One region of the Comamonas sp. UBA7840 genome, then DNA from elsewhere that is predicted to be linked to it. Evidence: riboswitches for the same ligand, from Rfam matches in the RefSeq annotation. Region 1 holds a riboswitch; the other holds the start of a gene.

Region 1 (15,282 bases):
CCACCTTTCCCGCACAGACCCAGCGGTAAAGCCCACAAAAAAGCCGCCACACCCGAAGGCAGAAGCGGCTTTTTTGTGAGGAGGCTGCACCGAAGCGCAGCCTGCCAAAGGTCTGAAACGAATTAACGCTTCGAGAACTGCTTGGCGCGACGAGCACCACGCAGACCGACCTTCTTACGCTCAACTTCACGAGCGTCGCGAGTCACGAAGCCGGCTTGGCTCAGTGCAGGCTTCAACGCTGCGTCATAGTCGATCAGCGCACGAGTCACGCCGTGGCGCACTGCACCGGCTTGACCGGATTCGCCGCCGCCGTGCACGTTCACCAGCACGTCGAAAGCTTCCAGATTGCCAGTCAGCGCCAGAGGCTGCTTAGCGATCATGATGGAGGTTTCGCGGCCGAAGTACTGCTGAATGTCTTTGCCATTCACAGTGATCTTGCCGGAGCCCTTTTTCAGGAATACACGAGCCACGCTGGACTTGCGACGGCCTGTACCGTTGTTCCAATCACCAATCATTGAGGTCTCCTTAGATTTCCAGAGCCTTAGGCTGCTGTGCGGTATGGGGGTGCTCAGCACCGCCGTACACCTTCAGCTTCTTGATCATGGCGTAGCCCAGGGGACCCTTGGGCAACATGCCCTTGACGGCCTTTTCCAGAGCGCGGCCAGGGAACTTAGCCTGGAGGTCGCGGAAGTTGGTGGCAGTGATGCCGCCAGGATAACCAGAGTGACGGTAGTACACCTTGTCCAGGTTCTTGGTGCCAGTGACCTTGAGCTTGGAGGCGTTGATGATGACGATGTAGTCGCCGGTGTCAACGTGAGGTGTGTAGATTGCCTTGTGCTTGCCGCGCAGACGGAGTGCCACTTCGCTGGCGACACGTCCGAGCACCTTATCGGTGGCGTCAATCACAAACCACTCGTGTTGCACCTCAGCGGGCTTTGCGCTGAATGTAGACATGAGATTTCTCTTTCAAGAAGGTTTGGAAGGCCCTTTTCCGCGGTCGGTGCTTCTTCTTAAATTCATTGCTGAACTAGGAAGCCTCTTAGGCGGTAACTACCAAAGCCTCGGCAAAACCTCTGCTTTAGTACTTCGCCGCGGGGCCATAAAATCGCTGCGAAGCCCGCCATTATACAAAATAGCGTCCAATAGCGCCATCAGCACCTGGTGTTGGTGTGGATTTACCCGCATCAGCGGCAATCCCCGCACACTGGCGCCATCCTGCGGCCTTGGGCCGCCGCCCCGCTGCAGCCTGGACTGCCGCACGAACCGAAAAGAATGCACACCTATGTTTAGCTACCGCCACGGCTTTCACGCCGGCAACCACGCCGATGTACTCAAGCACACGATCTTGATCGCCGCCCTGCAGCACATGGCGCAAAAAGACACCGCCATCAGCGTGATCGACACGCACGCGGGTGCGGGTCTGTACCGCCTGGACGGCGACTTTGCCAACACCAGCGGCGAAGCCAAGGGCGGCATTGAGCGCCTGCTCGATACACCCCTGGATGAATTAACCCCGGCCTTGCGTGCCTATGTAGAAACCGTGCGCAGCGTCAACCAGGGCAAGGGCGTTAAAACCTACCCCGGTTCGCCGTTCATCATCCAAAGCCTGCTGCGCCCGCAAGACAAGCTGCGCCTGTTTGAGCTGCACCCCAATGACTGGCGCTCGCTGGACGGCAACATGGCCCAGCTGGAAGCAGGCAAGCAGGTGGAAGTGCTGATGGAAGACGGCTTCAACGGCATCAAGCGCTTTTTGCCCCCGCCTTCGCGCCGCGGCTTTTTGCTGTGCGACCCCAGCTATGAAATGAAGACCGACTATGGCCGCGTGCTGACCATGATCGAAGACGCCCTGGTACGCTTTGCCACCGGCACCTATGCCGTGTGGTACCCCATCATTCCGCGCCAGGATGCACACGATTTGCCCAAGCGCCTCAAAACCCTGACCACCAAGGCTGGCAAGGGCTGGCTGCACGCCACGCTCACCGTCAAGGGCAGCAAGATCCGCAGCGAAGTGAACGACTGGGGCAACACCGCCGAAGGCAAGCGCCCCGGCCTGCCTGCCAGCGGCATGTTCATCATCAACCCGCCCTTCACACTGCGCGCTGCACTCAAGGAAACGCTGCCGCAAATGCAAAAGCTGCTGGCGCAAGACAAAAACGCCGCACACACGCTGGAGTTTGGGGAGTAAATCCACACCCCCATCGCCACGCAAAAAAAGGAGCTGCCCGCGCGCTTGCAAAAAGAGTTTCAGATGCTTATCACACTGAAATCCTTGATGTTTGAGCGCTGGCAGCTCCTTTTTTATTGAGCCGGCGTGCTACACCTGCTGCACGTACCAAGGGGCAAGTGGGCGCGCCTTAATTGCTGGCAGCCAACAGTGCCTCGGGGCAGCTATCTTCGCCCTCGTCGAGCTTGTAGATTTCTACCGACTTCACGCCTTTACCCAGCATGCCGATTTCTTCGGCCGCCGCCTTGCTCAAGTCAATCACGCGGTTTTTCACAAACGGACCACGGTCGTTCACGCGCACCACCACCGCTTGGCCGGTGCTTTTGCTGCGCACACACAACTGGGTGCCGAACTCGTACGTGGGGTGGGCGGCCGTCAACTCGTACTGGTTAAAGCGCTCGCCATTCGCCGTCTTGCGGCCATGAAATCCGGGGCCGTACCACGAGGCAACGCCTTGCTGATCGACTTCGGGCCATTCCAGTTCATACAAGCGCTCTTGCATCGCCTTGGCCGGATCCTTCATACGATCTGGCCGCAAAGGGGGGGGCGCCATCTTGGCCAACAATTCCGCACCGGTGCGGGAGCTGGCTTGGGGCGCACGCACGGCATCGCCCTGGGCGGGTGTAGTGCGCTCGGTGGGCAGGGGCGCGCAAGCGCTTAACAACGCAGCCAGCAGCACCGATGCTGCTGGCAAGACACGCGGACGTGCCAAAGATAAAAAAGACACACTAACGGAAACAGGCTGGCACCCATGTGCTTGCATGGTCTGACCCTTCTAACGGTGAGCGCACGATAAGCACCACCAGAAAGCCAGCGCGTTCCGCTCAAGCCATTACAAGCCCAATCGGTCGCACAGCTCCAAGGTAGCAGCGCTCTGGTTCATCGTATAAAAGTGCAAGCCCGGTGCGCCTTGATCGCGCAACTGCTCGCACAAGCGTGTGACCACATCCATGCCGAAGGCGCGAATCGAGGTCACATCGTCCCCGTAGGCCTGCAGGCGCAGGCGGATCCAGCGGGGAATCTCAGCGCCGGTCGCATCGGAAAAGCGCATGAGTTGAGAGGAATTAAGGATGGGCATGATACCGGGAACCACCGGCACCTGCACGCCAAGTGCTTGAATCCCTTCAACAAAACGGAAATACGCGTCGGCATTGTAGAAGTATTGGGTGATGCCGCTGTGTGCGCCCGCCTGGATTTTTGTAGCAAAAGCTTTCAGGTCTGCCTCGGGAGATTTGGCCTGCGGGTGGGTCTCGGGGTAGGCCGCCACCTCGATGTGGAACCAGTCGCCAAACTCGTTGCGGATGAATTCCACCAGGTCGCTGGCATGGTGAAATTCACCGCCCAAGCCATAGCCACTGGGCAAATCGCCGCGCAGCGCCACCAGGCGTTTCACGCCCATGTCCTTGAGCTCTTGCAGCTCTGCGCGCACCTTGGCGCTGGTGGCGCCGATGCACGAGAAGTGGCAGGCTGCCTGCATGCCTTCGGCCTGAATATCACGCACCATGCTGAAAGTGCCCGCTTGGGTGGAACCACCCGCGCCGTAGGTCACCGAGCAAAACTCGGGCTGGCGGGCATACAAATCCTTACGCACTTGCACATGCTTGGCCGCGCCTTCGGGCGTTTTGGTGGGAAAAAACTCAAAGCTGATGGGGAAGTTGCTGGTCTTTGCATTGGCCACGGTCATCACTCCTCGCCTGCCCTCCCGGCAGGCTGTCTGCAATCATGTTGTCTGAGACAAGCTGGCAGCCCCTGCCGGCCTGTCTCTCACGTCCGCCACATCCACCACGCCATGCGGCGTGCAAGCGGCACACCGCACAGGCGGTGCCGGACTTATTTGGCGTTCTTGCGCTTGGGGCGCGCAGGGCCCGGCACGTTGTAGCCGTCTTCTTCGTCGTCAATCACGTCAATGCGCTTGAGCTCGCGCAGCACGGTGCGCGAGACGCGCTTGGCCGCAGGCGCAGCAGGCTGGTCGGGCAGTGGCTCGTCCAGGTTCTTGATGCTGGCGCCTTGCACCGCATGCACAAAGAATTCGTGGTTGCCGTCGCCGCCTTCAATGGCGGAATCCATCCAGCCCTTCACTTGCAGGCCCAACTCGGCCAGGCAATCGCACACGCGCTGTTTCACCTCTTGGTACAGGGCCGGGTCGCGCACAATGCCGCCCTTGCCGACCTGGCCGGGCTGCAGCTCAAACTGGGGTTTGACCAGCATCAGCAACTGGCCATGGGGCTTGAGCAGGCGCACCACGGCGGGCAACACCAGCGTCAGCGAGATGAAGGACACATCGCCCGTGACAAAGTCAAACGCCGGGGTGGTATCTACATCCGCGTAGGCTTCTTTACGGCGGCGCTCGGTGGGCACACAGCCCTCTTCGCGCGCCTTGGCCTTGGCGGCACGCTCGGCCTTGAAGGCTTCGATGTCGGTGTCCTTGGCGTCGTTGCTGTCGTCGTAGTCTTCGGCGATTTCACCGCCGTTGCGCATCCACGCATACGGGGCCTGGGGCAGGGTGTCGTTGTCTTCTTCCTCTTCCCAGCGCTCGGAAATCACTTCTTCGCAGGCATCTTGCAAGATCTCTGCGGTCATGGAACGCGCATTCACGCCCTCCACACAAATCACGCGCACGTCTGCACGCAGGCTGTCGTGCAGCTGGCCCTGGCCCACGTCCACGCCAATCACCTGGGCTGCGCCGTGCTTGAGCAGGCAGTCGGTAAAACCACCGGTGCTTTGCCCCACATCCAGGCAACGCAGGCCTTGCACGTTCACGCCCGTGGCGGCCAGTGCGCCTTCCAGCTTCAAACCACCGCGGGAGATGAATTTGACTTCGGCGTCATCCAGCAGCTTGAGCTCAGCGCCCACAGGGATATCGTCACCGTTTTTGACGACTTTTTTCCAAGGGGCCAGCGGCGTCAAGCGCCACTCCACGCCCGAAGCAATCAGGCGCTGGGCCTGCGAACGGGTGCTGGCATGACCGTGGTCCACCAAAAATACATCTGCGCGCATGGCGTAGTTTCCTTTTATTCACTCAAATTGGCCTCTAGCGCTTATCTGATAAGCGTTAGCAGCTATCTATTTACAGCAAAGCACCAGAGGTCGCAAAGCCGCCGCACACGCGGTCGGCTTTGCCCGCCATGATTAGTAGCGGTAGGTTTCAGGCTTGTAAGGGCCTTCCTTCTTCACACCGATGTAAGCGGCTTGCGCATCGGTCAGCTCGGTCAGCATGGCGCCCACCTTCTTCAGGTGCAAGCGTGCCACCTTTTCATCCAAGATCTTGGGCAGCACGTAGACCTTGCCCACTTCGTAGGCTTCAGGGCGTGTGAACAGTTCGATCTGTGCGATGGTCTGGTTGGCAAACGATGCGCTCATCACGAACGAAGGGTGGCCCGTGGCGCAACCCAGGTTCACCAGACGGCCCTTGGCCAGCAAAGTGATCTTCTTGCCGTCAGGGAATTCGATCTGATCGACCTGGGGCTTTACTTCTTCCCACTTGTACTTCTCGATCGAAGCCACGTCGATTTCGTTGTCAAAGTGACCGATGTTGCAAACAATCGCTTGGTCCTTCATGGCGACCATGTGCTCGTGGCGGATGATGTCTTTGTTACCGGTGGTGGTCACGAAGATGTCGCACTTGTCGGCGGCATATTCCATGGTCACCACCTTGTAGCCTTCCATGGCAGCTTGCAGCGCGTTGATCGGGTCAATTTCGGTCACCCAGACTTGGGCGCGCAGGGCCGACAGGGCTTGGGCGCAGCCCTTGCCCACGTCACCGTAACCCGCCACCACAGCCACCTTGCCAGCGATCATCACGTCCGTGGCGCGCTTGATGCCGTCGACCAGCGATTCGCGGCAGCCGTACAGGTTGTCAAACTTGGACTTGGTGACCGAGTCGTTCACATTGATCGCGCGGAACAGCAAGCTGCCGTTGGCCGACATTTCGTTCAGGCGGTGCACGCCGGTGGTGGTCTCTTCGGTCACGCCGATGATTTGGGCGGACTTGCGGGTGTACCAGGTGGGGTCTTGCGCCAGCTTGGCCTTGATGGCAGCAAACACGATGCGCTCTTCTTCAGAAGAAGGGTTGGCCAGCACGGACAAGTCTTTCTCGGCCTTTTGACCCAGGTGCATCAGCATGGTGGCATCGCCGCCATCGTCCAGGATCATGTTGGGGCCTTCGTTCTCCGAACCGGCGGGGCCGAATTCAAAGATGCGGTGGGTGTAATCCCAGTAGTCTTCCAGTGATTCGCCCTTGATGGCGAACACAGGGGTGCCAGTCGCTGCAATGGCTGCAGCCGCGTGGTCTTGGGTCGAGAAGATGTTGCAAGAAGCCCAGCGCACGTCGGCGCCCAGGTCCTTCAGCGTCTCGATCAGCACCGCCGTTTGAATGGTCATATGCAGCGAGCCGGTGATGCGTGCGCCCTTGAGGGGCTGGGCCGCAGCGAACTCTTCGCGAATGGCCATCAGGCCGGGCATTTCGGTTTCAGCAATGCGAATTTCTTTGCGGCCCCAGTCGGCCAAAGAGATATCGGTGATTGCGCGATCTTGTGTATTGCTCATGGTTTCTCCGTGCGGAAGACAACTTGAAAAAACCACGTTCTGGGAGATTGGGGGCTGAACAGACCTCACCGCACAGAAAGCGTGGGTGAGCGTCGTTGCCTAGGAGCGAGGCGGCAGGGTGTGCCGTCTGCTGCCCTTCCGAGCCTCACGCCACCGCGGGTGCTAGGTGGACGCTGCAACGCTCCTCGGAAGGAAAAGAGGCTGCGATTGTAATCGAGCCCTTCAAGGTTTGCCGCAGTCAGGCATCCGCCGTGGCAGTAGCCGGGGGAATGCGCATCGGAATGGTCACCGGCCCATCGTTGACCAGGTGCACCTGCATGTCGGCGCCAAACACCCCAGTCTGCACCGGGCCCGCTGCGTAGCACTGCTGGGCCTGCGCCACCATGTAGTTGTACAGGCGCAACCCCTCCTCAGGCTTGGCGGCCGGCGTAAAGCTGGGGCGATTGCCGCCGCGGGTGTCTGCCGCCAGCGTGAACTGGCTGACGATCAACAGCCCGCCACCCACATCCTGCACGCTGCGGTTCATCTTGCCGGCGTCGTCGCTGAAGATGCGCAGCTTCAAAATTTTGGCCAGCAATTTATCGGCCTCTTGCTCGGTGTCGCCCTGCTCGGCACACACCAGCACCAGCAGGCCTTGGGCAATCTGCCCACTCACTTGCCCATCCACTTCTACACGCGCTTGGCGCACACGCTGCAATACCGTAATCATGGAACCTTAAAAATTATAGTTACTGGGGCAGTACTGATAGGCATTTACCCCCCGTTTAGCCTTCAAATGCTTATACAGCCTACGCTGACAGCTCCTGTTTTATGCGTCACGATTGATCCAGCCAGCTGTCTGCAAGCAGCAACCAGGATGATGTAACTTGCCGTAACGCAAAACGACTGTGTCTGGGCTCCGGTATACCGCCAACCTATGCACGCGACCACTCCTTTCATTGATTGTCCCGCACGGCGCAAGCTCAGGCGCCCAGGCCTTTGCGCCGCGGCTCGGCCATGCCATCACACCCTCTCTGCGCCGCAGCCATGAGCACCGCACCCACCTACGCCCCCAGCGAGCCACCCCACGACGTGCTGCACGCCGTGGCCCTGGTCACCGGCGCACCAATGGCCTGCTTGAGCTGGCCGGAAGGCCGCTGCCTGTGGGCCACCGCCGCCTATGCCCAACTCCTTGGCATGCCCACGCAGGAACTGCAGGGCAAACTGCTGCAAAACTACCTCAGCCCCTGTGACTGGAACAGCTGGCTGTGCGAGCTGGAGCGCCTGGCCAGTGCCCAGCAATCGGGCACCAGCCTGCAAACACCGCTGACATTTGCCCACCAGCAACGCATCCAAACCCAGCTAATCGCGCAGACGCACCAGCACAAAGTGTGCGCCATCGTGGTGGTGCCGCTGCACAACCTGTCGCTGGTCGATGCCATGCAAATGCTGCAAGACAGCGACACCCGCCTGCGCCGCTATGCGGCAGCGACCAGTGAATCCATCATTTTCTTTCGCCATGGCCGCATTTTTGATGCCAACCCTGCGGCCATTGCACTCACCGGCTACCCTTTGAGCCAGTTGGTGGATCGCCCGATTCTGCACCTACTGCCCCACGTTTTGCGCGCCAGTGCACAACCCATAGTGGAACAAGGCACCAGCAACGCCCAGGAAACCCGCCTGTTGCACCACAGCGGGCAAGAGTTGCATGTGGAAGTCACCGTCCACCTGCTGCCCGAGGATGGCGATGTGATTGGCCTGATGGTGCTGCGCGACATTACCGAGCGCAAACGGGCCGAAGCGGAAATGCATTTCCTGGCCTTTCACGACCCGCTCACGCGCCTGCCCAACCGCCAAGGGCTGATGCGCCAGTTGCGCCAGGTGCTGCAAAGTGCAGAGCAATGCCAGCGCCCCGCTGCCGTGCTGTATGTGGACTTGGATCGTTTCAAAGATGTCAACGATTCACTGGGCCACGATGCAGGCGACAAGCTGCTGGTGGAGGCTGCGCGCCGCCTGCGCAGCAAAGTGCACCCTGACGACCTCGTTGCACGCCTGGGGGCTGATGAGTTTGTGGTGGTTTTAGCCTCTCCCTTGACGGCATGCCAGCCCGAATGCATCTTGCGCGAGATGCGGTTTGTGCTCACCAAGCCCTATGCCCTGCACAACGGGCTGGTGAACCTGCCCGCCTCGATTGGCGTGAGCATCTACCCGGAAGATGGCGACACTGCCGAAGCGCTAATGCTCAACGCCAGCGCCGCCATGGAAACGGCCAAAAACATAGGGCATGGCAGCCACCAGTACTACAGCGCACTCATGCATATGCGCCCCAGCCGACTGCTGGTGCAAGACCGCCTGCTGCGCGAAGCCATCGAAACCAACCAAGGGCTGGTGTTGCACTACCAGCCCCAGTGGGATCTGAACAGCAACCGCATGGAAGGCTTTGAAGCCCTGGTGCGCTGGCAGCACCCCGAGCGCGGCCTGCTGCCACCGGGTGAATTCATCAGTTTTGCTGAATCTCGCGGCCTGATCTCTTTGGTGGACCGCTGGGTGATGCGTGCGGCATGCCAGCAACTGCGCGCATGGCGGGATGCGGGCCTGCCGCCCGTGGTGGTTTCCGTCAACATGTCCGCCATTGAGTTCAACCAGAGCAATTTGCTGACCGAGGTGCAGCAGGTGCTGACCGACACCGGGATTGACCCGCAGTGGCTGGAGATTGAGCTGACCGAAACCACGCTCATGAAACAGTCCGAACATGTACTGGGGACTCTGGAGGCCCTGCAGCAATTGGGCGTTCGCCTGGCCATTGACGACTTTGGCACAGGCTACTCTTCGCTGGCCTACCTCAAGCGCTACCCTCTGGACAAGCTCAAAATCGACCGCGCTTTCATCAAAGACACGCCGCAAGACCAAGACGATGTGAGCTTGGTCACCGCCATCATTCAAATGGCACGCAGCTTGAATCTGCGCACCGTGGCCGAAGGGGTGGAATCCAAAGCGCAATGGAGCTTGCTAAAGCATCTGGGCTGCGATCTGATTCAGGGCTACTACCTCTGTCGCCCCATGTCTGCCGAAGATGCCCTACGTTGGCAACAACACCGTTGTCAAATGGGTGCGCCACAATAAGTGCATGCACTACACACCTTCTGCTGCTTCTCCCCCTGTGGCTGCCGCCGTATTCACCCGTGCTGCCGATGCGGTTCAACATCTGAAAACGCTGTACCAGCAGCAGATAGCGCATCTACGCTCTGCCATGCAGACGTACGTGGAAGGCAAGGACTTTGCCCACCCCGTGCGCGCTTGTTACCCGTTGCTGCGTCTTCAGGCCCACACCGTACGCAGGCCTGACACCGGTCTGGCCTATGGTTTTCTGGACCATCCAGGCCTTTACGAAACCACCATCACCCGCCCCGACCTTTTCTCTGACTACCTGCTCACCCAGCTCAGCTTGCTGGAGCGCAACCACGATGTGCAATTTGAAGTGGGACTGAGCACACAGCCCATTCCTGTTCACTTTTCGTTCGCGGACAACGACCACGTCGAAGGCAGCTTGAGCGCGGAACGCCGCCAAATGATGCGCGAGGTCTTTGACCTGCCAGACCTGGCCGCCATGGATGACGGCATTGCCAATGGCACCTGGCACCCGCGCCCCGGTGGCGCGCTGCCCTTGTCGCTGTTTACCGCACCGCGTATTGACTACTCGCTGCACCGCCTGCGCCACTACACCGGCACGGCACCCGAGTGGTTCCAAAACTATGTGCTGTTCACCAACTACCAGTTTTATATCGACGAGTTCATTCGCTTGGGCCACGCCGAAATGGCCAACGCGGACAGCGAGTACATCGCTTTTATCGAACCCGGCAACGTGGTGACCCGCCGCACGGGTTTGGCACCAGAGGCCATCGACGCCTTGGGCGCCATGCCCCCGCGTCTGCCGCAAATGCCGGCCTACCACCTGGTGCGCGCCGACCGCAGCGGCATCACCATGGTGAACATTGGCGTCGGCCCTGCCAATGCCAAAACTATCACCGACCACATTGCCGTTCTGCGCCCGCATGCATGGATGATGCTGGGCCACTGCGCAGGGCTGCGCAACAGCCAGCGCCTGGGGGACTATGTGCTGGCCCACGCCTATGTGCGCGAAGACCATGTGCTGGACGAGGAACTGCCTCTGTGGGTGCCGATTCCGGCGCTGGCCGAGATCCAGCAAGCACTGCAGCAGGCGGTGGCTGATGTGGCCCAGGTGTCGGACGACGACCTCAAGCGCATCATGCGCACCGGCACCGTGGCCAGCACCGACAACCGCAATTGGGAACTATTGCCCGACAACCTACCCCAGCGCCGCTTTAGCCAAAGCCGCGCCGTCGCGCTGGACATGGAAAGCGCCACCATCGCCGCCAATGGCTTTCGCTTTCGCGTGCCGTACGGCACACTGCTGTGCGTGAGTGACAAGCCTTTGCACGGAGAGATCAAACTCCCCGGCATGGCCAATCACTTTTACCGCGAGCGTGTCGACCAGCATTTACGCATTGGCATGCGTGCCGTGGAACTGCTGCGCGAAGGCGGTGCTCAGCGCCTGCACAGCCGCAAGCTGCGCAGCTTTGCGGAAGTTGCTTTCCAATAAAGTTCCCCTATGCAACTTGACTTTGCATCCATGGCCGTCTTAATTGCCATCAATTTGGTGGTGATCGGCATGGCATTGCCTTTGGTGATGGGCAGCCCGGTAAGCACCGCAGCGCAGCATGCGCAGAAATATTTTGTGCTGCAAGCCGTGGGCTGGGGATTGATTTTGGCCGCAGCCCGGCTGCGGGACAGTGGTTGGGCACCAATGCTGAGCTTGGCGGCCGCCTGTGCTGCCTCCGCTGCGCAGTGGCAAATGGCCCAGGCGCTGCAAAACTGGCTGGGCCCTCGGCCCTTGCGCCGCTTGGTAATGGTTGTGTGTGTCTTGGGCCCCGTAGGTTTTGCCTTTTTGATAGACAGCATTCCCTTGCGCATGGCGTGGTACAGCGCCTGCCATGCCCTCGTCATTGCCAGCTTGGGCTGGATGTGCCTGCGCCCCCAGCGCGCTGCCACCTCGTCCTGGCGGTATCTGATGGCGGCTTGCGCCGCGGTGATGGGGTTGAGCCTGTTGACCCGGTCTTACCTGGCCTCCCAAGCACTTTTCCAAGAAGGTTTCACCCAAGATAGCCTGCCCAACCACCTGTTTGCCATGATTGCCCAGGTGTGTGGCAGTTTGTCTTTGGTGAGCATGCTGGTGGCCTGGCGTGACGAAACCAACCAAAAGCTGCGCGACATGGCCATGACGGACCAGCTCACAGGCCTGGCGAATCGACGGGCCCTGCTGCAAGCTGCGCCCCAGCGGCAAGCGCTGGCACAACGCCAAAACCTGCCTTGGGCTGTGGTGCTGCTGGATTTGGATCACTTCAAGGCCGTCAACGACCAGCATGGTCACGCCAGGGGCGATGAAGCCCTGGAACTTCTGGGGCAAGTGCTTCAGGCCAACATCCGCGCCGAAGAGCTTGCCGCTCGCTGGGGGGGCGAAGAGTTTTGTCTGTTGATGTATGCCAACCAGGCGGAAGTGGAGCGTTTTTATCAGCGCCTGAGCACTGCGCTGCACGATCAATCACTGCACAAGCTGGGCTTTGCCTTGCATCTGAGTGCGGGTTGCGCGCTGCAAAGCGCTGAAAACTCGCCCCCCTTCGCCTCTTTGCTCCAGCAAGCCGATAACGCGCTGTACACCGCCAAAAATCAAGGGCGCGGCAGACTGGCCTTTGCACCATCTACCACGCCCCCACTGTTGGCCCCAGCACGTGCCGTCGAACTCTCTTAAGCCAGCGCTGACGTTGCGGGCGCCTGCCCTTGTGCCGTAGCTTTGTCCTGGCGGGCCAGCAACGCTGCCGCTTCACGCGCAGCCACACGCCCCTCGTCGGTCGGAATCACCCAAATCTCGACCGAGCTGTCCGGCGCATGAATGGCATAGGCCTGCTTGCCAGAAGCTTCCTGGTTGCGCTGTGCATCCATGCGAATGCCCAGCCACGCGAGGCGCTCACACACCTGTGCACGCAATACGGCATCGTTCTCACCAATTCCGCCGCTGAATGCCAGCGCATCCAAACCGCCCAGGCACGCCACCAGGGCACCGGTTTCACGGATGACACGGTGCGTGAACTGGTCAATCGCACGCTGTGCGTTTTCGCTGCCATCCGCGCGCAGCTTGCGCATATCTGCAGAAATTCCTGAGACCCCCAGCAAACCGCTTTGTTTATAGAGCAGTTTTTCCATTTGCGCGTGGGTCCAGCCTTGCTCCAGCAAATACAGCAAGACACCGGCATCCAGCGCACCGCTGCGCGTACCCATCATCAAACCGTCCAAGGCTGAAAAACCCATGGTGGTTGCCACGCTGCTGCCGGCCAGTGCAGCACACAGACTGGCACCGTTGCCCAGGTGCGCCATCACCACGCGGCCACGCCCACGGATGGTGTACTCCTGCAACACGGACATGATGTATTGGTAAGACAAACCATGAAAACCATAGCGACGCACGCCCTGGTCTTGCAGCGACCTGGGCAGAGCGAACGCATAGTCCACCTCGGGCATCGAGGCATGGAATGCCGTATCAAAACAGGCAATCTGTGGCAGCTCTGGGAATGCAGCCTGAAACTGGCGGATGCCTTCCAAGTTGTGCGGCTGGTGCAAGGGCGCCAAAGAGTTGAAGGACGCGAGCTTGTTCAGAATCTCTGGCGTCACCAGCACTGACTCCGTAAACACCCCGCCGCCATGCACCACGCGGTGCGCTACCGCCTGAATGTCGGGCGCAGCCTCCAGCCGCTGAACCAAAGCCCGCACACCTTGCAAAGCAGTTGCAAAAGGAGAGCTATCAGCGCTTACTACAAGCGCCTCAGCGTGCTTTTTGCCTAAGTATGTCCAGCTCATCTCGGGAGTGCCGTGTGGCTCTAGCCCCTGAATGTTGCCGGACAGCACAAACGGCTGCACCTGACCATCTTGCAAAGGATGCAAAGAAAACTTCAGCGAGGAAGACCCCGCATTCACCGCCAAAATGGCCATCTTTCTCTCCTTGCTAAGTTAGCCTTTTTTCCAAGCATTGGCCGCTTGTTGCTGGCGATGATCGTGTGCGGACAGCACGGCCAGCACGCACGAGGCGACGCGTGCACGCGGGCCATCTGCGCGGCTGGTCAACGCAATCGGCACACGGGCACCCAGCACCAGGCCGGAGCCTGAAGCGCCAGCCAGATATTCCAGCTGCTTGGCCACCATGTTGCCGCTTTCCAAGTCTGGAACCGCCAAAATGTCTGCCTGCCCCGCCACCCCGGAATCAATGCCCTTGATGCGCACGGCATCCATGGAAATGGCATTGTCAAAAGCCAGTGGGCCGTCCAGCTCTCCACCTTGAATTTGTCCGCGATCGGCCATTTTGCACAGCGCAGCGGCGTCCAGTGTCGAAGGGATGCTGGGCGTCACCATCTCGACCGCTGACAAGATCGCCACCTTGGGTGTTGGCGTGCCCAGCACGCGCGCAAAGTCGATCGCGTTTTGCACAATATCCACCTTCTCTTGCAAGCTCGGACGGATATTGATGGCCGCATCGGTAATAAGCAGCGGCTTGGCGTAGCGCGGCACATCAAACCGGAAGACGTGTGACAAACGGCGTCCTGTGCGCAATGCGGGTTGTGCCAGCACCGCTTTGAGCAGCTCATCGGTATGCAGGCTGCCCTTCATCAAAATTTCCACCTCATTGCGGGCGGCCATGGCTGCAGCCAGCTCTGCCGCGGCATGGCTGTGCTCCACGGAGATAATTTCTGCGCCTTCCAGGCTGATTCCCGCCTCTTGCGCCACACGACGGATACGCCCTTCGGGGCCGATCAGCACCGGCACGATCAAGCCATGGCGCGCAGAGTCCATCGCACCACTGAGCGAGCCTTCATCACAAGGGTGCACAACGGCGCAGCGCACCGCTTCCAGTGTCTCTACCCGTGACAGCAACTCCTTGAACCGCGCCTCGGGGTCGAACAGCTGAATCTGCGGCGCATCAATCTTGGGCACTTTCACCTTCTGCGTCGGCGGCATCAGCTTGGCCTCGCCCTTGAGCACCACCTCCCCCTTTTGGTTGGTGACCAGGCAGTCCATCTTGACGCGCTTTTTCTCGTCGTCCTTCTCCGCCACCGTAGCCACCACGGTCAAGGTATCGCCAATGCGCACGGGCTTGGTGAACTTCAGCTCTTGCCCCAGATAAATGGTGCCTGGGCCAGGGAACTGCGTACCAAACAATGCAGAGATCAAAGCTGCGCCCAACATACCGTGTGCAATCACGCCATGGAACATGGTCGCATCGGCATATTCGGCATTCAGGTGAGCCGGATTGATATCCCCCGAGACCGCCGCAAAGGCTTGGATATCTTGCAGTGTCACAGTGCGCAGCAACCGCGCGCTGTCGCCCACCGCCAGCTCGTCATACGTCACGTTTTCCATCCAGTCGATGGCTGGTGCTTGGGTATTCATACGGCTCTCCCTTGATTTAC
Region 2 (15,282 bases), on a different contig from region 1:
GCTCTGGCGTGGTCACGCCAAATACCTTGGCACGCTTGCCATCCTTGATCACGGGCACGGTTTGTGTGGTCTGGTCGCACAGCAAATCCACCTGACCGCCCATCAAGTCATTCATGGCCGGGCCCGCGCCCTTGTACGGCACGGTGGTCAGGTTCACGCCCAGTTGGTGCATCAGCAACATGCCGCACAGCTGCGACACCGCGCCAATACCGGCGTTGGCCAGCGACACCTTGTCTTGGTTCTTCTTGACGTAGTCCTGCAGCTCCTGGAAATTGTTCGCGGGAAAGTCCTTGCGCGACAGCAGCGTCATGGGCACATCCAGCACCTGGCCGATGTACTCAAAATCTTTCAGCGGGTCGTAAGGCAGCTTTTTGTACAGCGCTGGCGCAGTGGCCATGCCCATGTGGTGGATCAGGATGGTGTAGCCGTCGTTCTTGGACTTGGCCACGCGGGTCGGTGCAATCGTGCCCCCTGCGCCCACGGTGTTTTCCACCAGTACGCTCTGGCCCAGGCTTTGGCCCATGGGCACTGCCAGCAGGCGCGCCACCACATCGGTGGGGCCACCGGCGCTGTAGGGCACCACCAAGGTGATGGGCTTGTCGGGCCAGTTGCTGGCCAGTGCACTGCCCATGCCGCAGGCAAGGACGGCACCGGCTGCGCAAGCTTGCAATGCCCAGCGGCGCGTAGAGCGATGGGATGAATAGGTCATTGTGGTCTCCTAGGTAGACATGGGACGGGCGTTTTCAGGGCGCCTCTACTCCCGGGGGGAACACATACCGATGGCCCCCGCCATCGGTATGCACATAAGGTGGGGGAACAGCTTGTCAGGCCAGCAATGCGGTCACGCGGGGCCACAGGGCCACCTGCCACAGCCGGGCCACAGCATGGCGTGCTTGCTCAGCAGGCACCTGGCTGCCATAGGCCGCCAGGCGCAAGGCCTTGTCGGTGATCTCCTGGCGGCTCAAGGTGTTGCCGGGGTCGCCCTTGGGCTCATCCACCCGGCCATGCAGCGTGCGGCCATCGCTCGTTTGTACGGTGACTTTGCCAATCCAGCGCTGGGGATAAGCCGTATCGACTTCGGCATCCAGCACCATCTGCACCTTCTCGCGCACTGCCACTGTTTCGGGCGACTGAAAGTGCGCGTCAAATTCATTGAGGCCCGCAAACCCAAAGCGGGCGGCCAGCCCCAGCACGGTGCCCATGGAAAACTTGCTCTGGTGCACGGTGCTGGGGTTCACCACGGGGCCCAGCACGTCGATGGCACCATGGTGCACATGGCAGGTTACTTGGGCGATGTCTGCGGGCTGCAAATGGTTTTGCTGCATCACTTGCAGCAGCGCATCGGCTGCAGGGTGGGTGTGACGGCAAGACGCATGCCACTTAAAACTCGTCTCGGCCGTGGCCCAGCGCGTACCGAGGCCCTCGGTGAGTTTGGCGGGGTTGGCATCGGTACTCATGCCCGCAGCCAGGCCCTGCGGGCCGGTGAAGATGTCTTGCGCACCGGTAAAACCATCTTTAGCCAGGTACGCGGCCATCAAGCCTGCTGCTGCGGCGTGTGCGGTGTGCAGTTGCTTGCTGTCGGCGGCGGTGCGCAGAAACTCCCACAGGCCTGCAGCCTGCGTACCTGCCGATCCCAGCGCATGCTGCATTTGCGCGGGTGTCAGGCCCAGCAAATTGCCCACGGCTGCGGCGGCAGCCAGCGTGCCTGCGGTGCCGGTGGTATGGAAGATGCGGTAGTGGCTGCGGCCCAGAAACTCGCCCACGCGGATGCCAACCTCATAGCCCGCCACGCAGGCGGCCATGAGTTGCTCGCCGGAGGCGCCAATGCTTTGTGCCACCGCCACCGCCGGCGGGAAGACCACCGCCGCCGGGTGGAACACCGAGCCGTTGTGCACATCGTCTTGCTCGGCCACGTGCGCAGCTGCCGCGTTGGCCAGGGCCGCCATCATGGGCGATGTGGTGGTGCGCTGGCCGATCACTTCGCAAGGGCCGCTGGCTGGGCCTTGCGACAGCGCAAAGCGCGTGATGCTTTGCACCGGGCGGGCACTTTGGCCCGCCAACACGGAGCCAAACCAATCCACCCACAGGTCTTCGGTTTTGCGCTGCACGGCCTCGGGCACATCGCCCCACTTCAGGGTGGCGGCGAACTGTGCCAAGGGGTGCACAGCGACTTGGTTTTCTTGCTTCATTTTTGCCTCCAAGGCAGGTAGCACTTGCGCTAGCTGCTATTTATTTATGCATTCACAGCGGCGATCTGCTCAGCGCTCCAGCCCAGTTCGGCCAGGATGCTGGCGTTGTGCTGGCCCACGGCGGGCACGGGCTCCATGCGGTAGTCAAACGCGCTGTTCACGCCGGGCGGCAACAGCGCAGGCACCTCACCCACGGGCGTGCCCACGGTGCGCCAGCGCTGGCGCGCTTGCAGCTGTGGGTGCAGCCACAGATCGGCCATCTCATTGACGCGGGCGTTAGCAATGCCGGCGGCCTCTAGCCGTTCCACCACCTGCGCGGCAGTCAGTGCGGCAAAGGTTTTGACAATCAGTGCCTGCAGGGCTTCGCGGTGGGTATTGCGCTGGGCATTGCTGTCAAAGCGTGCATCGATGGCTACTTCGGGCTGCTGCAGCACGGTGTCGCAGAACGCTTTCCACTCGCGCTCGTTTTGTAGGCCCAGCATCACGGTCTTGCCGTCCCCGGCGACGAAGGGGCCATAGGGGTAGATGCTGGCGTGGCTGGCACCGGTGCGCGGCGGCGGTGGCGCGCCGTCGTAGGCGTAGTACAGCGGGTAGCCCATCCACTCGCCCATGGCTTCGAGCATGGACACGTCAATGTGGCTGCCGCTGCCCGTCTTGCCGCGCAGCAGCAGGGCCGAGAGGATGTTGGTATAGGCGTACATGCCCGCCGCAATATCGGCCACGGAGATGCCCGATTTGCTGGGCGTGTCGGGCGTACCGGTGACGGATAAAAAACCGGCTTCGCTCTGAATCAGCAGGTCATACGCCTTCTTGTCGCGGTACGGCCCATCGGCGCCATAGCCGCTGATGTCACAGACGATGAGCTTGGGGTTCACGTCCTTGAGGGCTTCGTACGACAGCCCCATGCGCGCAGCAGCACCGGGCGCCAGGTTTTGCACCAGCACGTCGGCGGTCTTCAGCAGCTCCAGCAGCGCCTGCTTGGCCTGGGGCTGCTTCACATCCAGCGCCAGGCTTTCTTTGCTGCGGTTGATCCAGGTGAAGTGCGAGGACTGGCCCTTCACCCGCTGGTCGTAGCCGCGCGCAAAGTCGCCGCTGCCGGGGCGCTCCACCTTGATGACGCGCGCCCCTAAATCGGCCAGCTGGCGCGTGCAAAACGGTGCGGCGACTGCGTGTTCCAGCGAGATGACAGTGATGCCATCTAGCGGACGGGGGCGTTCAGAGACTGCCATGTCAAACTCCCCCGTCCTTTAGAACGAACGTGGCAGACCCAGCAGGTGCTCGGCCACGTAGGAATAGATCAGGTTGGTCGAAATCGGCGCCACCTGGTACAGGCGGGTTTCGCGGAATTTGCGCTCCACGTCGTACTCGCAGGCAAAGCCAAAACCGCCGTGGAATTGCAGGCAGGCATTCGCTGCCTCCCAGCTGGCCTTGGCGGCCAAATACTTGGCCATGTTGGCCTGTGCGCCCATGTGCTCGTGCTTGTCGTACAGCTCGCACGCCTTCCAGCGCATCAGGTTGGCGGCTTCCAGCTCGATAAAGGTCTCGGCAATCGGGAACTGCACACCCTGGTTCTGCCCAATCGGGCGGCCAAACACCGTGCGGTCTTTGACGTACTTGGTCACGCGGTCGATGAACCAGTAGCCATCGCCAATGCACTCGGCGGCAATCAGCGTGCGCTCGGCATTCAGGCCGTCCAGGATGTACTTGAATCCCTTACCCTCTTCGCCAATCAGGTTCTCGGCGGGGATTTCTAGGTCTTCAAAGAACAGCTCGTTGGTCTCATGGTTGACCATATTGGGGATGGGGCGCACGGTCATGCCCTTTTGCTCCGCTTCGCGCAAATCGACCATGAAAATCGACATGCCTTCGCTCTTCTTGCTCACCTCGGCCAGCGGCGTGGTGCGCGCCAAGAGAATCATGAAGTCGCTGTGCTGGATGCGGCTGATCCAGACTTTTTGGCCGTTGATGACGTACTTGTCGCCCTTCTTGACGGCGCTGGTCTTGATCTTGGTGGTGTCGGTGCCCGTAGTGGGCTCGGTCACACCCATGGACTGCAGGCGCCATTCGCCCGAGGCAATTTTGGGCAGGTATTTTTCCTTTTGCGCCTTGGAGCCGTGGCGCAGCAGCGTGCCCATGTTGTACATCTGGCCGTGGCAAGCGCCGGAGTTGCCGCCGCAGCGGTTGATCTCCTCCATGATCACGCTGGCCTCGGTCAGCCCCAGGCCCGAACCACCGTATTCCTGCGGAATCAGCGCCGCCATCCAGCCCGCTTCGGTCAGCGCATTAACAAACTGTTCGGGGTAGGCGCGCGCCTCGTCCACCTTGCGGAAGTACTCGTCCGGAAACGCCGCGCACAGGTCACGGATCGCGTCGCGGATTTCGTGGTGATTGTTCGATTGGGTCAACTCGATCATGGTGTGTCTCTTTATGGCTTTTTTAGCCTCTAGTGCTCATGCAGCAAGCGCTAGCAGCTCTTGTTTTTTGTGGTTTACGCCAGCGTGGCAGTGGCCTGCATGGTCAGCCAGCCTTCATGGTCTTGCGCCCACAGCTCAATGGTTTTGCCATCGACCGATGGCTTGCCATGCACGCTGAAGCTGTGCAGGTCAAAAGTGGGCCGCACGGCCTTGAAGGCAAAGCTGTGCAACTGCGCATGGGGCAGGTTGCGGCGCACCAGATCCACCAGCAGCGTGGCAATCAAGGGGCCGTGCACGATCAGGCCCGGGTAGCCTTCCACCTCGGTCACGTATTTGCGGTCGTAGTGGATGCGGTGGCCGTTGAACGTGAGGGCTGAGTAGCGAAACAGCAGCACATCGTCCGGCGTAATGACCCGCGACCATTGCTGCTGACCGGCCAGCGGCGGGGTTTGGGGGGCCGGCGCTGCCTCACCGGGCTGGGCCGCAGCGCGGTAGACGATGTCGTGCTCTTCCGTCAGGCACAGGCCATCGGCATTGCCAAAGCGGTGCTCCACCTGCACAAACAGCAACTCTCCCGTGCGCCCCACCTTGTGCGTGACGGACTGGATGGTGGAGACGCGCTCCACATCCTGGCCGACTTGCAGCGGGTTGTTCCATTCCCAGCGCAGGCGGCCACCAGCCCACATGCGGCGCGGCAGGGGCACGGGCGGCAGAAAACCGCCGCGCTGGGGGTGGCCGTCCGGGCCCAGCTCGCTTTGGCGGGCATGCGGCAAAAAGTACAGCCAGTGCCACAGCGGCGGCACGGTACTGCCCGCCGCCACGGGGGCGTCATCGCGGTCTAAGGTGGCAGACAGTGCATGCAGGGGCGCCGCCGTGATGGTGTCGGGCGTGGTCTCGCTGCGGCCTTGCCATGTTTGCAGGTGTGCCAGTTGGGTGGCATCAATTTGGGGAATCGTGCTCTCGGTCATAACCAATCCATGCTTTGCTTGAGGTGTCGCCCGTGGCTTCTGGCGATCAGTTGCAATGCATCTTGGCGCTCGAAAAAGCTTTCTACAATCACAGCTTTTGCAAGCAAGCCTTCGGTTTTTCAAAAGGCTTACCCACCTCCGTAGAAACCCGAACGCCCCATGAAACTCGAATTGAAAGACTTTTTGCTCTTTGTCCAGGTCGCCAAAACCGGCAGTTTGACGCGGGCTGCAGAGCAATGCTTTCTGTCGCTGGCAGCCACCAGCGCCCGCATCAAGGCCATGGAAGAGGAAGCAGGCATGCCTTTGCTGATTCGAGAGGCTCGGGGCGTGCGCCTGACGCCACCGGGCGAGGCTTTTCTGTTCCACGCCCGGGCCATGCTGCAACAGGCGCAGCAGCTAGAGGCCGATTTGCAGGAGTACGGCGCAGGCCTGCGCGGCCACGTGCGCGTGTTTGCCAACACCACGGCGGTGACCGAGTTTTTGCCGGACATTCTGGCGGCCTACCTGATGGAGCACCCGCACATCAGCGTGGATTTGCAAGAGCGCCCGAACGCGGTGATTGCTTCGGACATCCGCGAAGGCCGGGCCGATCTGGGCATCATCGCGGGCGAGGTGGATACGCACAGCCTCACCAGCGTGCACTTCAGCACCGACCGCCTGGTGCTGGTCACCCCCAATGAGGCGCGCTGGCAGTCCGTGGCTTCCCTGAACTTTGCGCACGTGCTGCACGAGCGCTTTGTCGGCATGCACCGCGACAGCACCTTGCAAACTTTTCTGAGCCAGATTGCCCTGCAACTGGGGCACACGCTGAAGCTGCGTATTCAGGTGTCGAACTACGATGCCATGTGCCGCATGGTGGCCGCAGGCGTGGGCATTGCCGTGGTGCCTGAAAGCGCGGCACAGCGCAGCAGCAGCTTGGCGCAGCTGCGCCAGATTGCACTCAGCGATGCCTGGGCCGTGCGCCCGCGCTACATGCTAGTGCGCGAAGCGGCGCCCTTGGCCAGCCATGTGCAGGCCTTGATGCAGGCCGTGCAGCGCTACCACCAGCGCTGAGGTGCGCGCCGCCGCGTTGCAGTCTCACCGACTCACAAGCGGCCAGCGCGCTGGGCGCGGTCTACCGACCACAGGTAGTTCATCTCTGCACAAAACGGCTGGGCACAAATGGCGCGGCCCTGGTACTGGCAGCCCGCGCGGTTGCAGAAATTCTGGTTGTGCTCGTTGGCATTCTTGGACTGTTTTTTGCCGTTTGCGTCGGCCTGCGCCTGCGCCATCATCAGCCACGGATCGGTGGCCTTGTTGTGCAGCATGGCTTGCACCTCCTGCGGCAGCATGTGGGCAGGCAGGTAGACCGAGGCGGCCTGTGCGCTTTGCACCGCCTGCGCCAGGGGCTGAAACTCCAGCGCCAGCACCGCGCTGGTGCGCATGGCCTGGGCCGCGGCGGCAGCGAGCGAACCCGGCAGCACCTGGGGCTGCATCACCAACCCGATGCTGCCGTTTTGCAGCTGCTGCACGCTGCCTGCAAACGGCAGTTGCAGCATGCCACCGGGGCTGCCGCTGGCAAAGCCCGTGGCAAACGGCCCTGGCGTAGCGACAAAACCCAGCGGGCTGGCCTGCGCAGCGCCCGCCCCTGCAGGCAGCGCCGCACCCAATGCCGATTGGGCCTGCGCCCAGGCCACCGGCACGCGCAAGGTCAAGGTAAAGCTGCGCTCACCATCACTGCCCTGCACCACGCCCTGCTGCACCAGCCAGTTTTGCAGCGTGGGCAAGGTGATGCTGGCCTTGTCTGCCGCTGCGGCCAGGGCAGCTTGCGGGGTGCTGGCCACCAGGGCCGGTGGCAAATCACCGGCGGCGGCCGCTTGGCCTGCCAGCTGCAAGACGGCATTCGTCAAGGCCGTGGGCCACGCCTGGGCGCTGACCAATTGCTGCGGCAGGGGCTGGGCCGCGGTGGCCTGCTGCAGCAAATGGCTTAAAAAAGCTTGCAACTGCGGGCTGACACCCGCCGTGGGCCAGTTGGCAGGCAAGGTGGCATTGCCCGATTGGATGTGGTTGACCAAATTGGCCACCAGCTGGTTGAACGCCTCCATCTTCACCACCTGCTGGGCTTGCGGCGACAGGTTCACGCTGCTGGACAGTGCCGCCTGCGCCGCCGCCACAATCTGGGCCACCTGCGCGGCGCTGGTCGTGCCGCTGGTGGGCGCCACTTGCGCAGTCGCGGGCACCGGTGCAGCGGACTGCGCAGCTGCACTGCTGGTGCTTGGCGGGTTGGGTTCGCTGGCGGTACGGGCACTGCTGCTGGGTGGCGTGGGCACCGGCGTGGGGGCGGAGGATGCTGCCGGCGTGCCGTTGCCTTGGCTGGCCGTCTGGGCCGCTGCCGCAAAGCTGGGGCTCTGTGCCTGCGGGTTGCTGCCTGCATGCACAGTTGCACCCTCCGGGGCGCTGGGCACGGCGGGTGTAATCGGCAGGGCAGAAGAAGGCGGGATGGCAGAAGTCACGTGCCGACTGTAGAGCAAAAACAGCGCCGCACGCCAGCCTCACCACGGCCCAAGCTTACGTGTTTTGATAGCTGCCTGCGCTTGTCACGCAAGCGTTACAGCGCTATTTATTGCAAATTTTCTTGCGGCTTTATGCGCGGGCCCGCAGTTGCTGCACAAACAACCCAGCCGCCAGCCCCAGCGGCCGCTCCTTGGACCAGACCCAGTCCACAAACAGTTTGCTGCCATTGCTGAGGTTGTTGAACGGAATGCGCAGCAACTCACCGCTGAGGATGTGGGGTTCCACCAGACTGAGCGGCAACCAGCCCCAGCACAGCCCGGCGGCAATCAAAGCCCGCGCTGCGCCGTGGCTGTCTGCGCGCCACAGGTGGTGCGAGAAGACAAAGCGGGTGTCGGTCAAGGCCGGGTCACGGCTGGCCACCAGCACCTGCCGCACCGCGGCCAGTTGGGCCATATCGATGGTGTGGGCCACGCCCGCCTCCCAGTGCGCGCACAACGGGTGGCGCGGCGACATCACGGCCACCAGCGTTTCATGGCCCTGCTCCTGAAAATCTTCGCGGGCGTCGATGCTGGGGCGCTCAAACACCAGCGCCAGCTGGGCACGGCCCGCGTGCAGCAACTTCAGGGCATCGTCTTGCGGGGCGGCCAGCACCTCCACCACCAAGGCAGGAAATTGCGCCACCACGGGGCGCAAGGCTTCGGCCCAGTCGCTGGCCAGCAGCTCAGGGGCAATCGCCAACGTCAGGCGTTGCTCCAGTCCGGCGTGCAGTGCCAGCGCCTGCTGGTTGAGCAGCTGCAGCTGCTGCGCCAGCAGGCGGGCTTGCGGCTCCAGCGCCTGGGCCGCCGCCGTCGGCGTGGGCTCGCGCCCGGTGCGGTCAAACAGCTGCAGGCCCAGCTCCGCCTCCAGTTGCCCAATCGCCATGCTGACGGCCGAAGGCACCTTGCCCAGCTTGCGCGCAGCGGCAGAAAAAGAGCCGGTATCGAGCACGGCCAAAAACAGCGGGACTTGTTCCAAAGGAAAGGGCATGGCGCTCAATCTATCAAAAAAACTGAAAGAACCTAACTTTCACCGTCAATTTTTCACACATAAACTGCGGCCACTTATGTCAGCAGCAACACCCCAAGCCGTCGGCCTGCAAGGCCCCCTGCGCCGCGTCGTTTTTGTCGGCCTGTATGAATTCATCGCCATCGTCGTCTCCAGCCTGATTTTTATGGCGGTGGGGCAAGAGGCGGGCTCCTCCGGGGTGATGGCCGTGGCGGCCTCCACCATCGCGATTTGCTGGAACATTACTTTCAACTGGCTGTTTGAAAAGTGGGAGCTGCGCCAGACCCGAAAAGGTCGCTCGCTGCTGCGCCGCATCGCGCACGCCATCGGCTTTGAAGGCGGTATTGCCGCCATGCTGATCCCGCTGATGGCCTGGTGGTTCGGCATTTCGCTGTGGGAAGCCACGGTGATGGAGGCGGGTTTGCTGGTGTTTTTCTTTCTCTACACCTTTGTTTTCAACTGGTGTTTTGACCGTTTCTTTGGTCTGCCTGCCTCTGCGCAGGCCCTGCCCACCACTGCAGCAGCTTAAAACCATAGCTGCCAGCGCTTGCCAGCTATGCGCTAGCGGCCAATTTGGCAACAATTCCTCGGCCTGCGCCCCTGCCGTGTACCGGCATCACCCATGCAGGCTGCGACGCGGGGGCAGGCGCTTTAGAATTGCGGGTTTCGCCCCAAGGAGCGCTGCAGCAGCGCGCGCGTCGCATGGACCGCGCTGTCAGGCTTGGGGCCAGCGGCTGTTGTGCAGCAGCCGCCCCTGCAACGGCGTTCACCTGTTCCCACGATTGATTGAGTTTTTTCACACAGGTGAGTGCGATGACCGTTGCTGCAGCCCCCCATTCGATTCCCCCCATGCGCCTGTCGGGCCTGGAGCCCGTGTTCATTGGCAAAGACACGCTGTTCGTCAACGTGGGCGAGCGCACCAACGTCACCGGCTCCAAAGCCTTTGCGCGCCTGATCCTGAACGAGCAATACGAAGAAGCCCTGGCCGTGGCGCGCCAGCAGGTGGAAAACGGCGCGCAGATCATTGACGTGAACATGGACGAGGCCATGCTGGACAGCAAGGCCGCGATGGTGAAGTTCCTGAACCTGATGGCTTCGGAGCCCGATATCGCCCGCGTACCGGTGATGGTGGACAGCTCCAAGTGGGAGGTGATCGAAGCCGGTCTGCGCTGCCTGCAAGGCAAGGGCATCGTGAACTCCATCTCCATGAAAGAAGGCGTGGAAGAGTTCAAGGCCCACGCCAAACTCGTCAAGCGCTATGGCGCAGCTGCGGTGGTGATGGCGTTTGACGAAAAAGGCCAGGCCGACACGTTTGAGCGCAAGATTGAGATCTGCGAGCGCGCCTACCGCATCTTGGTGGATGAAGTGGGCTTCCCCCCTGAAGACATCATCTTCGACCCCAACATCTTCGCCGTGGCCACCGGCATTGAAGAGCACAACAACTACGGCGTCGATTTCATCAACGCCGTGCGCTGGATCAAGCAGAACCTGCCCGGCGCCAAGGTCTCGGGCGGCGTCTCCAACGTGAGCTTCTCCTTCCGTGGCAACGACCCCGTGCGCGAAGCGATTCACACCGTGTTCCTCTACCACGCGATTGCCGCGGGCATGGACATGGGCATCGTCAACGCGGGCATGGTGGGCGTGTACGACGACCTGGAGCCCACGCTGCGCGAGCGCGTGGAAGACGTGGTGCTCAACCGCCGCCCCGACGCCGCTGAGCGCCTGCTGGAAATTGCCGACCAGGCCAAGGGCAACGCCAAGGACGACAGCAAAAAGCTGGAGTGGCGCGGCACGCCCGAGCACCCCAAGACCGTCAACGAGCGCCTGTCGCACGCGCTGGTGCACGGCATCACCGACTTCATCACCGAAGACACGGAGGAGGCCTACCAGGCCATCGTGGTCAAGGGTGGCGGCCGCCCGCTGCACGTGATCGAAGGCCCGTTGATGGACGGCATGAACGTGGTGGGCGACCTGTTTGGCGCGGGCAAGATGTTCCTGCCCCAGGTGGTGAAATCCGCCCGCGTGATGAAGCAGGCCGTGGCCCACCTGGTGCCCTACATTGAAGAAGAAAAGCGCCAGCAGGAAGCCGCCGGTCTGGATGTGACCAGCAAGGGCAAGATCGTCATCGCCACCGTCAAGGGCGACGTGCACGACATTGGCAAGAACATCGTCACCGTGGTCTTGCAGTGCAACAACTTTGAAGTCATCAACATGGGCGTGATGGTGCCCTGCCATGAAATTCTGGCGCGCGCCAAGGCCGAAGGGGCCGACATCATCGGCCTGTCGGGCCTGATTACGCCCAGCCTGGAAGAGATGCAGTACGTCGCTGGCGAAATGCACAAGGACGACTACTTCCGCGTCAAAAAGATTCCGCTGCTGATTGGCGGCGCTACCTGCTCGCGCGTGCACACCGCCGTGAAGATTGCGCCCAAATACGAAGGCCCCGTGGTCTACGTGCCCGATGCCTCGCGCTCGGTCAGCGTGGCGCAAAGCTTGCTGGGTGAAGGCAAAGACCACTACGTGACCGAGTTGAACGCCGACTACGACAAGGTGCGCACCCAGCACGCCAACAAGAAGAAAACCCCACTGTGGTCACTCAGCCAGGCCCGCGCCAATGCAGCCGTGGTGCACCATGCCCCCGTCACGCCGCGCGTGCTGGGCCGCCGTGTGTTCAAGAACTTTGACCTGGCCGAAATTGCCCAATACATCGACTGGGGCCCGTTCTTCCAGACCTGGGACTTGGCCGGCCCTTACCCCGCCATCCTCGACGATGAAATCGTGGGCGTGGAAGCGCGCAAGGTGCTGGCCGATGCGCAGGCCATGCTCAAGAAAATCATCGAAGGCCGCTGGCTGCAAGCCAACGGCGTGATGGGCATCTTCCCCGCCAACCGCGTGGGCGACGACATCGTGTTCTACACCGACGAATCGCGCACCGAAGTGCTGACCACCTGGTACGGCATGCGCCAGCAAACCGAAAAGCAGGCGGTAGATGGCGTGATGCGCCCCAGCCGTTGCTTGTCGGACTTTGTGGCCCAAAAGGAATCGGGCATCAACGACTACGCCGGTCTGTTTGCCGTGACCGCCGGTATTGGCGCCGAGAAGAAAGACAAAGAATTTGAAGCCGCGCTGGACGACTACAGCGGCATCATGTTCAAGGCCCTGGCCGACCGCCTGGCCGAAGCCTTTGCCGAATGCCTGCACCAGCGCGTACGCAAAGACCTGTGGGGCTACGCTGCCGATGAGAACCTCAGCAATGAAGAACTCATCAAAGAAAAGTACCAAGGTATTCGCCCTGCCCCAGGCTACCCTGCCTGCCCCGACCACACCGCCAAGATCGATCTGTTCAAGGCGCTGGCCGCCGACGAAATCGGCATGACCTTGACCGAGAGTTTGGCCATGAACCCCGCGTCCAGCGTCAGCGGCTACTACATCGGCAACCCAGAGGCCGTGTACTTCAACGTGGGCCAGATTGGGGAAGACCAATTGGCTGATATGGCCCAGCGCCGAGGCATGGATGTGGAAGAACTGCGCCGCTTCTTGGCGCCGAATTTGGGGTGATTTGCTCAGATGTCAAAAAGGCCGCGTAAGCGGCCTTTTTTATTTTTCTGCAATTTGTGAAGAATTTAATTCTATAAGAACAGAAATGTCTTCAAGAATCAGTCTTCTGATACTTTTATATGATTCAGAATGATTAACATAAGCTATATATTTTTCGAAATCTTGCTCAATCAATAAAGATTGTAGATTTTTATTTTTAGATTTTAAAAGTTTATCCCAATGAAATTCTTTTGGAGTTTTCCCGAACTCAACTTTAAGTCCCTCTGCAATACATATCATTGTTTGACTGTCCGAAACCTTCTCAGATAAAATATTAATTTCATTTCTAATATTACTCATTTTTGTAATGAGCTGAGTAATTAATTCAGACTTTTCTTTAGTATCTGGGAGCCCTGTATTTTCTGCGGCAATTCTGATTGTTTCTATTTTATTTATTATCTCTTGCGTTCTACCTGGAATACCTTTTCTTTTTCAAGCCTTAATCTATCACATGATTTTGTTTCTGTGATAAATATAGTTTCCATGTTAGCTGCTTGTGTAATTAAAACAGCATCATTTTGTAACTCTCTTATTCCCTCCTTAAATTGAGGGTATCCCATTATTATTCCGCCAATAAATCCAAGAATACTTATTTTCGATATAAAGCTACCTTCATCTAATTCTATATCTATTTTTATATCTTCACCAAATAAGAATTTGGCTCTTGGTTCAACAAATAAACGTATTTTCTCTTTTATTTCTAATTCTGACGATGATCCTTTAATAAACTCTATATCTAAATGGGAATATGCTTCACAAAGCAAATCATATTTATTCTCTTGATCTGACTTTTCAATGTAATTTGCCATTTAATTATTTCCTTTTTTAAGATATCACCGGATAACAAGCCTCACCCCATACCGCTTCCGGATGGGCCATCATGATTGCAATCACCACGGGCACGATGTGCGCCATCAGCGTGGCGCAGTCCTGCACTTGGGCACGGTTGACCTTGCCGTTCCAAGTGGCGCCGCCGTGCATCAGTTGGTTGCGCAAGGTGTAGATGCGCTGAAACACCAGCGCCAGCAGCTCGGGCGTGTGACCTTGTGCCAGCAAGATGGCGGCTTTGCGCTTGCCAGCGGCTTGGCGGGTTTGCCACGTGGCTTCGTCGATCTCGCCGCGCTGGAAGCTCCAGAACGATTCAAAGACGTAGGGGTTGTCGAGCAGCACACGGATGGGGCCGCTAAAAGTGTTCCACACCAAATCATCCAGTTGCTTGGCGCTGTCTAAGCCGTGTAACTTGCGCAAGAACGCGGTGAAGCTCTCTTGTTCACTCAGGCGCAGAGTGGCGGGAATTTCTTGCGCATAGGCGGCGTTGAACGCAATCCACAAAAAGATAAAGCGCGCGTCCGGATCGTGATCGGGCTCGCACACGCTGGCGCGCTGCAGCCAACTGAGTGCGCGGTGAATGCGCAGGTTCAGCGCATCAGGCATGCCTTCGCGTGTGGCACGGTGGCGTTTTTTGAGTTCGGCGTGAATGGCCTGCATCTGTCTCCCCCAGCTTCTTATGAACTGGTGGGAGCTTAGAGGCAGATGGTGTGGGCGTGCAATGACTTCGCGCACCTTGGTTCTTGAGCGCCTGCATTCACCTGCGGAAAGCACCTAGCAGCTACTCCAAGCCACGGGTGCGGCAGCAAGCGGGACACGGCGCCGGAGCTTGCCATGGGATGCGCGGTTGCCCAGGTTTTCAGCGCCTGTGCATGGGGCGACCCCAAGCGCCCCTGCGCGGTCTTCACGCATCTGCCCACAAGGTGAAGGCGTGCGCTTAAAAAAAAAGAGCTACCAGCGCTTGATACATAAGCGCTAACGGCCATTTTTTACTCTTAATTGGACAGCTCGACCGGGCGGATATCGATATTGCCGTATTCATCGTGGCGCCCGGTGCTGGCCAGCACATGGTCGCCGTGCTGGTCTTCAATCAGGTAGTACACCGGGTTTTGCGGGTCTTTGCGCACCTTGAGCTGTACTTCATACATGCGCTTGCCACTGATGATGACGCCGCTGGCCTCGGGCTGGTGCGGCGGAAAAATCAAGCAGGTGTGGCCCGAGAGCTGGCCTTGTGCACATTGCGAGGTGCCATAGAGCTTGGCGGGCTTGCCCAGATAGTTGATATCAATGCCTGGCGGGAACATGAGCGTGTCGTCCAGCGGAGACTCATCAAAACAGCCTGTCAAAACAACTGTAGCGGCCAAAGCCGCCAAGTAGGGAAATCGCATGAGCTTCTTCTCTGGGCAAGCCGGGTACACCTGCGGCAAGGCAGGTGGGTACCCGATGGGGCGTGACAGCGCACGCAGAAGCTCCACAGTTTATCAATTGTTACCAATTGATATTTAATGTGCGAAAAAGTTTTTCGCCTCTGCTTTGATGCAAGTCGCCACCTCTTGCCAGACTGGGCACAACCCCTAGTTCACAGGCTCGCTGGTTTTGCGCAGGCGATACATGTGGCTGGGCTTCAAGGCAGCGCCTGTGGCGCGCTCGCGCATTTCGATCCAGCCTTCGGCAACAAAAAATTTATAGGCCACAGGCTCTTGGGCGGAGCGGCGCAGGCTGATCAAGCTGCCGCCGACAGGGTCAAAG

The links. Region 1 has a riboswitch for S-adenosylhomocysteine ahead of ahcY (adenosylhomocysteinase). Riboswitches for the same ligand answer to the same signal wherever they lie in the genome.
Region 2: it holds a riboswitch for S-adenosylhomocysteine, as region 1 does, so the genes downstream of both, metH (methionine synthase) here and ahcY (adenosylhomocysteinase) in region 1, are expected to answer to the same signal.

What each region holds. Positions count from the first base shown of each region.
Region 1 covers NZ_DLTI01000015.1:149,264-164,545, reverse strand. Annotated here, with positions in the region: gene rpsI (30S ribosomal protein S9) at 123-515, opposite strand; gene rplM (50S ribosomal protein L13) at 526-954, opposite strand; gene B3R00_RS04525 (23S rRNA (adenine(2030)-N(6))-methyltransferase RlmJ) at 1,283-2,185, shown strand; gene B3R00_RS04520 (septal ring lytic transglycosylase RlpA family protein) at 2,355-2,936, opposite strand; gene metF (methylenetetrahydrofolate reductase [NAD(P)H]) at 3,057-3,908, opposite strand; gene B3R00_RS04510 (TlyA family RNA methyltransferase) at 4,055-5,221, opposite strand; gene ahcY (adenosylhomocysteinase) at 5,354-6,769, opposite strand; S-adenosyl-L-homocysteine riboswitch at 6,850-6,962, opposite strand; gene dtd (D-aminoacyl-tRNA deacylase) at 7,008-7,478, opposite strand; gene B3R00_RS04495 (putative bifunctional diguanylate cyclase/phosphodiesterase) at 7,796-9,871, shown strand; gene B3R00_RS04490 (AMP nucleosidase) at 9,876-11,369, shown strand; gene B3R00_RS04485 (GGDEF domain-containing protein) at 11,379-12,575, shown strand; gene B3R00_RS04480 (acetate/propionate family kinase) at 12,572-13,810, opposite strand; gene B3R00_RS04475 (bifunctional enoyl-CoA hydratase/phosphate acetyltransferase) at 13,829-15,262, opposite strand.
Region 2 covers NZ_DLTI01000004.1:49,181-64,462, forward strand. Annotated here, with positions in the region: gene B3R00_RS00815 (tripartite tricarboxylate transporter substrate binding protein BugD) at 1-631, opposite strand, end outside; gene B3R00_RS00820 (MmgE/PrpD family protein) at 825-2,189, opposite strand; gene B3R00_RS00825 (CaiB/BaiF CoA transferase family protein) at 2,234-3,418, opposite strand; gene B3R00_RS00830 (acyl-CoA dehydrogenase family protein) at 3,437-4,603, opposite strand; gene B3R00_RS00835 (FAS1-like dehydratase domain-containing protein) at 4,678-5,571, opposite strand; gene B3R00_RS00840 (LysR family transcriptional regulator) at 5,731-6,624, shown strand; gene B3R00_RS00845 (hypothetical protein) at 6,657-8,063, opposite strand; gene B3R00_RS00850 (LysR family transcriptional regulator) at 8,194-9,090, opposite strand; gene B3R00_RS00855 (PACE efflux transporter) at 9,167-9,637, shown strand; S-adenosyl-L-homocysteine riboswitch at 9,776-9,883, shown strand; gene metH (methionine synthase) at 9,922-12,666, shown strand; gene B3R00_RS00865 (hypothetical protein) at 12,706-13,005, opposite strand; gene B3R00_RS00870 (hypothetical protein) at 13,101-13,514, opposite strand; gene B3R00_RS00875 (HEPN domain-containing protein) at 13,531-14,193, opposite strand; gene B3R00_RS00880 (hypothetical protein) at 14,529-14,921, opposite strand; gene B3R00_RS00885 (copper resistance protein NlpE N-terminal domain-containing protein) at 15,108-15,282, opposite strand, start outside.